Regions from separate parts of the Burkholderia sp. GW821-FHT14F03 genome, predicted to be linked through region 1. Evidence: riboswitches for the same ligand, from Rfam matches in the RefSeq annotation. Region 1 holds a riboswitch; the other holds the start of a gene.
What was found. A riboswitch is a leader RNA that binds a small molecule or an ion and turns the genes downstream of it on or off. The one in region 1 is predicted to bind cobalamin.

Region 1 (4,685 bases):
CGAGGGTGACCGCATTGGCGACCAGCCGGCCGCCCGGCTTGAGCGCCGCCCAGCAAGTGTCGAGCACGCCCGCGCCGGTCGCGCCGCCGCCGACGAAGATCGCATCGGGCGCGGCGAGGCCCGCGAGCGCATCGGGCGCGCGGCCCGCGACCAGTTGCAGCGCGGGCACGCCCAGCGCATCGCGGTTGTGCTCGATGAAGCGGTGGCGCGCAGGATGCGATTCGATGGCGATCGCCCGGCAGCTTGGGTGCGCGCGCATCCATTCGATGCCGATCGAACCGGCCCCCGCGCCGACGTCCCAGAGCAGTTCGCCGGGCGCGGGCGCGAGGCGGCCGAGCGTGAGCGCGCGCACGTCGCGCTTCGTCAGCTGGCCGTCGTGCCGGTAGGCGTCGTCGGGCAGCCCCGGGGTCAGCGCGAGTCGCGCGGCAGGCGCGTGCGCCGCCGCGCGGCAGTCGAGCGCGACGAGATTGAGCGCGGCCACGTCCGGCGCGCACCAAGCATCGGCGCGTCCGTCGATGCGCCGTTCAAGTGGACCGCCCAGGTGCTCGAACACACTGAGGCGCGTCGCGCCGTAGCCGTGCCCGACGAGCCAGGCGGCAAGCGCGGCGGGCGTCGCGCCGTCCGCGCTCAGCACGATGAGACGCCGGCCGTCGTACAGCGCGCGCCGCAGCGCGGCGAGCGGCCGGCCCACCAGCGACAGCGTGTCGACTTCGTGCAGGGCCCAGCCGAGGCGCGCGGCGGCCAACGACGGGGACGACGGCGCGGGCAGGATCCGGAGTTCGTCGACGGGCAGCGCGCGCGCCAGCGTCGCGCCGACGCCGAAGCACATCGGATCGCCGCTCGCGAGCACGCAGACGCGTTCGGCGCGGCGCGCGAGCAGCGCGGCGAGATCGAACGGCCGCGGCCACGCTTCGCGCCGCGCGCGCAGGCGCGCGGGCAGCATCGCCAGATGCCGTTCGCCACCGACGACCAGCGCGGCGTCGAACAATGCGCGGCGCGCGGCGCGGCCAAGGCCCGCGTAACCGTCGTCGCCGATCCCGACCACCGTCAGCCAGGTGGTCATGCTTGCTTCCCGTTCCATGATTCCGTCGACGTTGCTGGCGGTGTGGTGACAAAGGAGGAATGATACAGCGCGATGCGGCGCGGGCATGCGCTTGCGGCGACCTCGGCCGGGTTGCTGTCGCGGCGTGGCCGGCGCGTGTCGCGACGGTTTTCGGATTCGACGGCGCCTGCAAACGGCGCGTTGCTTCGCGCGGCCGTGCGGCACGCCGACGCCGGTCGCAGCGGAGCCGATGAATGAGTCCGGCGCTTCCACTCAGCCCGTGCCGGGCAGCGCCGTCGGGCCGCTGCCGGCGTATGCCCGGCGCGTATAGCGTCCGCTTTCGGATTCGACGACGTGCGCAGCCGGTCGCAAGAGAGCCGGTGAATGAGTCCGGCGCTTCCGCCAGGCCCGTGCCGGGCAGCAGCCTCGGGCCACTGCCGGCGTATGCCGGCGCATATCGCGCCGGTTTTCTGGTACGACGACGTGTGCAATCAGCGCTTCGCTTCACGCGGCCGTGCGGCTCGCCGACGCCGGTCGCAATGGAACCGATGAATGAGTCCGGCGCTTCCGCCAGGCCCGTTCCGGGCAGCGGCGCGATACGCATGCCCGCATGCGCAAGCCGTATTCACGCGGCGCGCGGGCACGCCGCGGCCGTCGGCCCCGCAACGTCGCGCCGAAAGCAGATCCGTCGTCCCGCCCGATGCTCGGCGGCATCCGCATGCCCCCCGCCTTCACGTCCCCGCCGAATTTATTTGATTCCCTGCAAACCCTTACCCGGCAAGGCCCGACCAGAATCGGGTATGCTACGGCGTTCGTTCGCCGGTGCCCGTCAGGGCCTAACAGGGAACGCAGGATGCCGCTTCGCGCATCGCTGCGGCTGCCCCCGCAACTGTGCGCAGCGAGTCCGCGCGCCAGCATGCCACTGGCCCTGCCGGGAAGGCCGCGCGCGGGCCCCGACCTGCGAGCCAGGAGACCTGCCGGCGTGGTTTTCGTATGTGACGGTCCGCGTCGGACGGGGTGTGCCGACGCCGCCATGCCAGCCGTCCGCGCGCGCGGACGGCGCGGGCCGCCGCGCACACCGACCCGGTGCCTCTTTGACTCCAGCCGACTCCACTGCCGCCTCCGCCCTGCCCCGCGCGTCCGCGTGCCCGGGGCTCGTGCGCATCGTCGCGGCGCGCGACGGCGGGCTGTGCCGGATCCGCCTGCCCGGCGGCGCGCTCGACGCCGCCCAGGCGCGAGCGATCGCCGCGGTCGCCGAGCGCGACGGCTCCGGCGCGATCGAGGCGACCAACCGCGCGAATCTCCAGCTGCGCGGCGTGCGCGCCGGCCGCGAGGCCGCCGTGACCCGCGCGCTGCGCGACGCGGGGCTCGGCCCGCGCGTCGCCGACGATGCCGACGACGCCTGCGTCGCCGCGCGCGACGACGTGCGCAACCTGTTGCTGAGCCCGACCGCCGGCCGCGACCCGCACGCGCTGCTCGACAGCGCCGCGCTGGCCGGGCCGCTGCTCGCGATGCTGCAGAGCGAGCCGCGCCTGGCCGCGCTGTCGCCCAAGTTCTCGCTGCTGCTCGACGGCGGCGAACGGCTCGCGGCGCTCGATCATCCGCATGATCTGTGGCTGTCCGCGCTGCTTGACGCGCGCGGCGAACGCTGGCTCGCCGTCGGCCTTGCCGGCTGCCCGCCCAGGGCGGGCGCGCCCGATGTGCGCCCCGCGCTCGCCGCGATCCGCCCCGAGCACGCCTGCGCCTTCACGCACGCGCTGTTGTGCGCGTTCGTCGCGCTCGCGCCGCCCGACGTCACGCGCATGCGCGCGTTGCTGGCGCGCGAATCGGCCGAGGCCCTGCTCGCGCATGCCGCCGCGCATACGCCGCACACCTGGCGCCGCGACCCCGAGCTGCACGCCTGGCGCCGGCCCGATCCGGACCTCGCGCGGCGCTTCGGCATTCACCCCGAACACACGCCCGACACCTGCCATGTCGGCGCGCAGGCGCCGCTCGGCCGGCTCGACGCGGCCGGCCTGCGCGCGCTCGCCGGGCTCGCCGCCCAGGACGGCGACGGCACGCTGCGCATCACGCCGTGGCAAGGCGTGCTGCTGCCGGGCGTGCCGCGCGCGGCGGCCGGGCGCGTCCTCGCGCGGCTGCATGCGCTCGGCTTTGCGTGCGACCCCGCGCAGCCGCTCGCCCATCTCGTCGCCTGCGCGGGGTCCGCGGGCTGCGCGCGCGCGCTCGCGGACACCAAGCAGGATGCGCGGCAGCTCGCCGCGCGCCTCGCGCGCGCGCGCGACGTGCACCTGAGCGGTTGCGCGCGCAGCTGCGCGCTGCCGCACCCCGCCGCGCACACCTTGCTCGCGGCCTCGCCCGGGCACTATGACCTGTATCGGCGCGACGGGACGACGGGCTTCGGCCGCGTCCTCGCGCGCCATCTGACGATCGATCAGGCCGCGCTCCATCTCGACGGAGCCGGCCAGCTTCAGGACTTCACCGATGCTTGACTACCTACGCGACGGCCAGGAAATCTACCGCCGGTCGTTCGCGACGATCCGCGCCGAAGCGGACCTGCGCGACATCCCCGCCGACCTCGAAAAAGTCGCGGTCCGCGTGATCCACGCGTGCGGGATGGTCGATATCGTGCGCGACCTGCGCTTCTCGCCGGGCGCGGGCCACGCGGGCCGCGCGGCGCTCGCGGCCGGCGCGCCGATTCTCTGCGACGCGCGCATGGTCGCCGAGGGCATCACGCGCGCGCGGCTGCCCGCAGCCAATCCGGTGATCTGCACGCTCGGCGACGCCGCCGTGCCCGATCTCGCCCGCGCGCTCGACAACACCCGCTCGGCGGCCGCGCTCGAACTGTGGCGGCCGCATCTGGCGGGCAGCATCGTCGTGATCGGCAACGCGCCGACCGCGCTGTTCCATCTGCTCGACCTGCTCGATGCGGGCGCGCCGCGCCCCGCGCTGATCCTGGGCTTCCCGGTCGGTTTCATCGGCGCGGCCGAATCGAAGGCGCTCCTGGCCGCCGACAGCCGCGGCGTGCCGTTCGTCGCCGTGCTCGGCCGGCGCGGCGGCAGCGCGATGGCCGCCGCCGCCGTCAACGCGCTCGCCTCGGAGGCCGAATGAACGGCGTCCCGCTCGACGACGGCCCGCGCGCGGCCGGCCGGCTGTACGGCGTCGGCGTCGGCCCCGGCGACCCGGAGCTGCTCACGCTGAAGGCGCTGCGCGTGCTGCGCGCCGCCCCCGTGGTCGCGCACTTCGTCGCGAAGGGCAAGAAAGGCAATGCATACGGCATCGTCGAGACGCATCTGCACGACGCGCAGACGCAGCTGCCGCTCGTCTACCCCGTCACCACCGAGGCGCTCGCGCCGCCGCTCTGCTACGAAACGATCATCGCCGACTTCTACGACGCCGCCGCCGCGCGGGTCGCCGCGCATCTGGACGCGGGCCGCGACGTCGCGGTGATCTGCGAGGGCGACCCGTTCTTCTACGGCTCCTACATGTATCTGCACGACCGGCTCGCCGCGCGCTACGACGCGGAAGTGATCCCCGGCGTGTGCTCGATGCTGGGCGGCGCGGCGGTGCTCGGCGCGCCGCTCGTGTATCGCAACCAGAGCCTGTCGGTGCTGTCCGGCGTGCTGCCCGAGGCGGACCTGCGCGA
Region 2 (4,685 bases), on a different contig from region 1:
CATGCGGAGATCTTGCCGTCGCGGTCGGTGCTCGGATAGACCGAGAACGCGCCCGTGCGCGCGGTCACGCCGGCGACGCCGCGCGCCTGCGCGAGCGCCGCGTCGGCGCGGCGGTTCAGGTCCGCCGTGAGGCTGCCGGGGTCGCGCGCCTGCTGCTCGTAGAACAGCGTGATCGTGACGACGTCCTGCGGCACGTCGGCGCTGGCCTGTGCCGACAGCGACAGCACGCCGGCCGGCGGCGGTTGTTGGCCGACGCTCTGCGCGCGTGCGACGGACGGGGCGAGCGACAGCGCGACGGGCACCACGGTGGCGACGGCGAGAGCGAGCACGAGGGCGGTTTTTTTCGTCATGTTGGACTCCTTGAACGGAAGCGCGCACGCGATACGCGCAAAAACGCGGTACGAGGCCGCGCCTGATGAGGATCGTAACCGGCGGCTTGCCGGCTGAGCGACCGTTAGGCCAATGAAAGGCGCGCCGAGTTCCGCTGCGCGGCCGGCCGGGCCGGCCGATTTGACTTTCCTTGAAGCGGGCCGCGGCGCGACCTCACTTCATCAGCTTCTGCGTGATGAAGCGCCATTCGGCGGGCGTGACGGGCGTGATCGAGAGGCGGTTGCCTTTCGCGAGCACGCGCATGTCGGCAAGGGCGTCGTGCTCGCGCAACGCGGCGAGCGGCACGAGCGGCGACTTGCGCACGAACTTCACGTCGACCAGCATCCAGCGCGGTGTTTCGCGCGTGGATTTCGGATCGTGATAGGGGCTCTTCGGATCGAACTGCGTGGGATCGGGATAGGGCGTCGAACAGACCTCGGCGAGGCCGGCGATGCCGGGCTCGGGGCAGCTCGAGTGATAGAACAGCACGCCGTCGCCGATGTGCATCGTGTCGCGCATGAAGTTGCGCGCCTGATAGTTGCGCACGCCGGTCCACGGCAGCGTGCGCTGCGGCGCGTTCGCGAGATCGTCGATGCTCGCTTCGTCCGGTTCGGACTTCATCAGCCAGTGGTGCATGGATCGTGATCGACGCAGGAAAAAGGCTGCCGCAAAAGGAAACGGCATCGGGAATCGCCCGATGCCGTTGAAAAGGCCCCCGCCTTGGCCGCTAGGCCGGCATCCTGAACCTGGGGTTCAGAATTGGTCGCAGTTAGCAGCACATCGGGTACATCAGACAGAGTGACGCGCGCGCCCGTGCTACAAATTTCCGCAACCGTGCACATGGCATTGGTTCAAGGAATATATGACCTTGGCGAACCAGGCAGGGAAGCTGACTAATCGTGCGGATCGTGTTTGGATTCAGTGGCTTGCGCGATGCTCATCACGCTGGACATCAAGCACCACGAGAACCCGTGCGACCCGCTTACTGCGCTTCGTGCTGTGCGAGCACTGCACCAAGCTGTTCATTCATTTGATGCATTGTACGCCGGATTTCCTCCGCGGGAAATGCTTCTCCGTGCCGCACGCTCTGTTGCAGCCTCAAAAGCTCCGACGCGAGCGACAGCGCGGCCATCACGGCGATGCGATCCGTGCCGCGCACGGAGCTGTTCGAGCGGATCTTCGACATCTCCGCATCGACGCGCGCGACCGCCTCGAGCAACGCGGCTTCGGTGTCGGCGGAGCAGGCGAGCCGATACGCCTGACCGAGGATCGATACTTCGATCTGCTTGGTGCTCATGCATGTTCTCCGTGGCTGGCCGGGCCGCCCTCGCGCGCATCATCGCGCGGGTCGAGCAGGTCGAGCTGGTTTTCCGCGTCCGGCGCGTTCTTCGCGCGCGGCAGCTTCTCGAGAATCGCATTGAGCTTCACCTGGGCATCGTCGATCTTCGCCGACAGCGCGTCGCGCTCCGCCGCAAGGGCGTCGCGTTCCTCGCGCAGTTGCGAGAGTTCCGTGCGGGTCGCTTCCGCTTCCGTGCGCAATTGCGCGAGCTGCTCTTCGAGCGCGAGCCGCTCCGTGTGATGACGCTTGTTCAGCGCGATCAAACGGCCAATATTTTGAGATAGAGTTTCGAGTTCGTTGAGCATCTGCTGCGTCCTCTAAAGACCCAGCATTTTAGCGCGGATTATCGTCCAACCCGAGATCCGGATCGTATCGAGACGTAACGTTCATGCGTGTTGATGCGAATTTTGCGACAAATCTGGGTCAAATCCCGCGAGCTGGGGGGCGCGCGCGGCGCGCGGGAGGCTTTCTTGACGGCCGGCACCCGCGCTCCTACACTGGCGCCGCTTTGGTGCTCGCGTGCACGCGCACGCGGTTAAACGGGAAGCAGGGCGCACGGTCCGCCAGGACCGGCCAACCTGCGCTGCCCCCGCAACGGTAAGCGGCGCATCGCGTGCGATGCCAGCTGTCCCCACAAGCGCGGCGTTTGCCGCGCGGCCACTGCGCGATGCGCGCGGGAAGGCGGGGCGGTGACGCCGTCAGCCCGGATACCGGCCAGGGCGGGAGGGCGGACGCGCGATGCGCGCCGTCCTCGTGAGGCGGAACCTGCGGGGAGGCGGGGGCCGCACCGTTCAACAGGATTCATCGATGCGAACCCAGATCGCCCGCGCCGCGCTCGTCGCGTGTTCCGGGCTGCCGTGCGCCGCCGTCGCGCAGAGCACGCCGCCTGCTTCTTCCCCGCCGCCTTCGTCCGCCGCCGCGCCGACCCAGCTCGAGCCGATCGTCGTGACCGCGCAGCGTGCCCCGCAAGCGCTCGCGGACGCGCTGCCGCAAACCACTCTGTTTACCCGCGCGGACATCGAGAACAGCAATGCGACCGATCTGCCCGGCCTGCTCGCGCTCGCGCCCGGCGCGCAGATCGTGCGCAACGGCGGGCCCGGCGCGACCGCGAGCCTGTTCCTGCGCGGCGCGCAGTCGACCCAGTCGCTGGTGTTGATCGACGGCGTGCGGGTCGATTCGGCGAGCCTCGGCCAGGCGCAGATCGCGCAGCTGCCGCTCGACCAGATCGAGCGGGTCGAGATCGTCAACGGCAACGTGTCGTCGCTGTACGGCTCGGGCGCGATCGGCGGCGTCGTGCAGGTGTTCACGAAGGACGGCGGCGATCATCCGCCGCGCTTCAACTTCTCGGTCGGCTATGGCAGCTATCACACGCAGAGCCAGACCGCGGGCGTGTCGGGCCGGCTCGACGCGGCGGGCGACACGACCTTCAGCGTGTCGCTGTCGCGCGACAAGACCGACGGTTTCTCGGCCATCGATCCGGTCCGGCAGCCGCAGGCGAATCCGAATGCGAACGGCTATCTCGACGAAAGCGTGGCCGCGTCGCTCAAGCATCGCTTCAACGCGCGCTGGAGCGCGGGTGTCAGCTACTTCCAGAGCAACGGCGACACCAGCTTCGACAATGCCTACGGGCAGCCGACCGATCTCAACAGCCTGTATACCAAGGTGCAGCAGATCGCCGCGTTCGCGGACGGCAAGCTGACCGACTGGTGGACCACGCATCTGCGCGTCGCGAGCGGCAACGATCGAAGCCAGTCCTGGCTGAACGGCGCCTATACCGATCACTTCAACACCGACAACCGCCAGTACACCTGGCAAAACGACTTCGCGCCGCTGAAGGATCAGCGCATCCAGGCGGGCTATGAGCGGCTCGACCAGGCGTTCGACTCCGACGTGTTCGTCGCGCCGCAGCGTCATGTGAATTCGGGCTGGCTCGGCTACACGGGCCGCTTCGGGAACAGCCAGTTCCAGGCCAACGTGCGGCGCGACCAGTACTCCGATTTCGGCGGCGCCAACAGCTACTATCTCGGCTATGGGCTCGACGTGACCGAGCACTGGAAGGTCACGGCCAGCTATTCCGATGCATTCCGCGCACCGAGCTTCAACGATCTGTACTACCCGAACGCAGGCAATCCGGCGATCCGCCCCGAGCGCAGCCACTCGGTCGAGGCCGCCGTGCAGTACGCGTCGGACGCGCTCGGCGTGGCGCGCGTGACGGTGTTCCAGACGCGCTACACGGACCTGATCGACTACCAGCCGGTCGCGAACAGCTATTACTATCAGGCCGTGAACATCGGCCGGGCCAAGGTGCAGGGTGTCGAGGGCTCGTGGCAGGGCCATGTCGGCAAGACCGAGGTGCGGGTCGCGGCGACCGTGCAGAACCCGGTCGACGAGACGGCCGGCCAGGACCTGAACCGGCGCGCGCGCCGCTTCGCGTCGTTCGCGCTGAACCGCGCGTTCGGCGGCTGGCGCGTCGGCGGCGAATGGCTCGTCAGCGGCGCGCGCAACGACACCGGCAATCCGCTCGGCGGCTACGGGGTCGTCAACCTGTCCGCGCGCTACAACATCACGAAGGCGTGGTACGTGAGCGCGCGCATCGACAACCTGCTCGACAAGGATTACGAACTTGCCTATGCGTACAACACGCCGCGCCGCGGCGCCTACGTCACGATCGGCTGGCAGCAGCCGTGACGCACGCGGCGGGGCGCGCGGATGAACGCGCGCCGCGCGGCCCTGATCTGGGCCGGGGCCGCGGGCGTCGCGGCCGCCTTGTTCGTCGCGTCGCTGACGTGCGGCAGCCTGCCCGTCTCGCCCGGACAGGCGCTGGCCGCGCTCGCGCCGCATGGGGGCGGTGACGCGACGCCGCTCGCGGTCGAGGTCGTGCGCACGCTGCGCCTGCCGCGGGCGCTCGCGGGCTTCAGCTGCGGCGCGCTGCTCGCGCTCGCGGGCGCGCTGTTGCAGGTGCTGCTGCGCAATCCGC

Region 2: another riboswitch for cobalamin. It lies ahead of AC1RQF_RS25440 (TonB-dependent receptor domain-containing protein); the one in region 1 lies ahead of cobG (precorrin-3B synthase).

The regions. Positions count from the first base shown of each region.
Region 1 covers NZ_JBXAPG010000012.1:75,354-80,038, forward strand. The annotation lists gene cbiE (precorrin-6y C5,15-methyltransferase (decarboxylating) subunit CbiE) at 1-1,063, opposite strand, end outside; cobalamin riboswitch at 1,846-2,038, shown strand; gene cobG (precorrin-3B synthase) at 2,137-3,531, shown strand; gene AC1RQF_RS10385 (precorrin-8X methylmutase) at 3,524-4,150, shown strand; gene AC1RQF_RS10390 (precorrin-2 C(20)-methyltransferase) at 4,147-4,685, shown strand, end outside.
Region 2 covers NZ_JBXAPG010000043.1:28,415-33,099, reverse strand. The annotation lists gene AC1RQF_RS25465 (SIMPL domain-containing protein) at 1-350, opposite strand, end outside; gene AC1RQF_RS25460 (EVE domain-containing protein) at 544-1,005, opposite strand; RNA gene ssrS (6S RNA) at 1,078-1,259, opposite strand; gene AC1RQF_RS25450 (cell division protein ZapA) at 1,352-1,666, opposite strand; gene AC1RQF_RS25445 (ATPase) at 1,663-2,013, opposite strand; cobalamin riboswitch at 2,201-2,441, shown strand; gene AC1RQF_RS25440 (TonB-dependent receptor domain-containing protein) at 2,516-4,396, shown strand; gene AC1RQF_RS25435 (FecCD family ABC transporter permease) at 4,418-4,685, shown strand, end outside.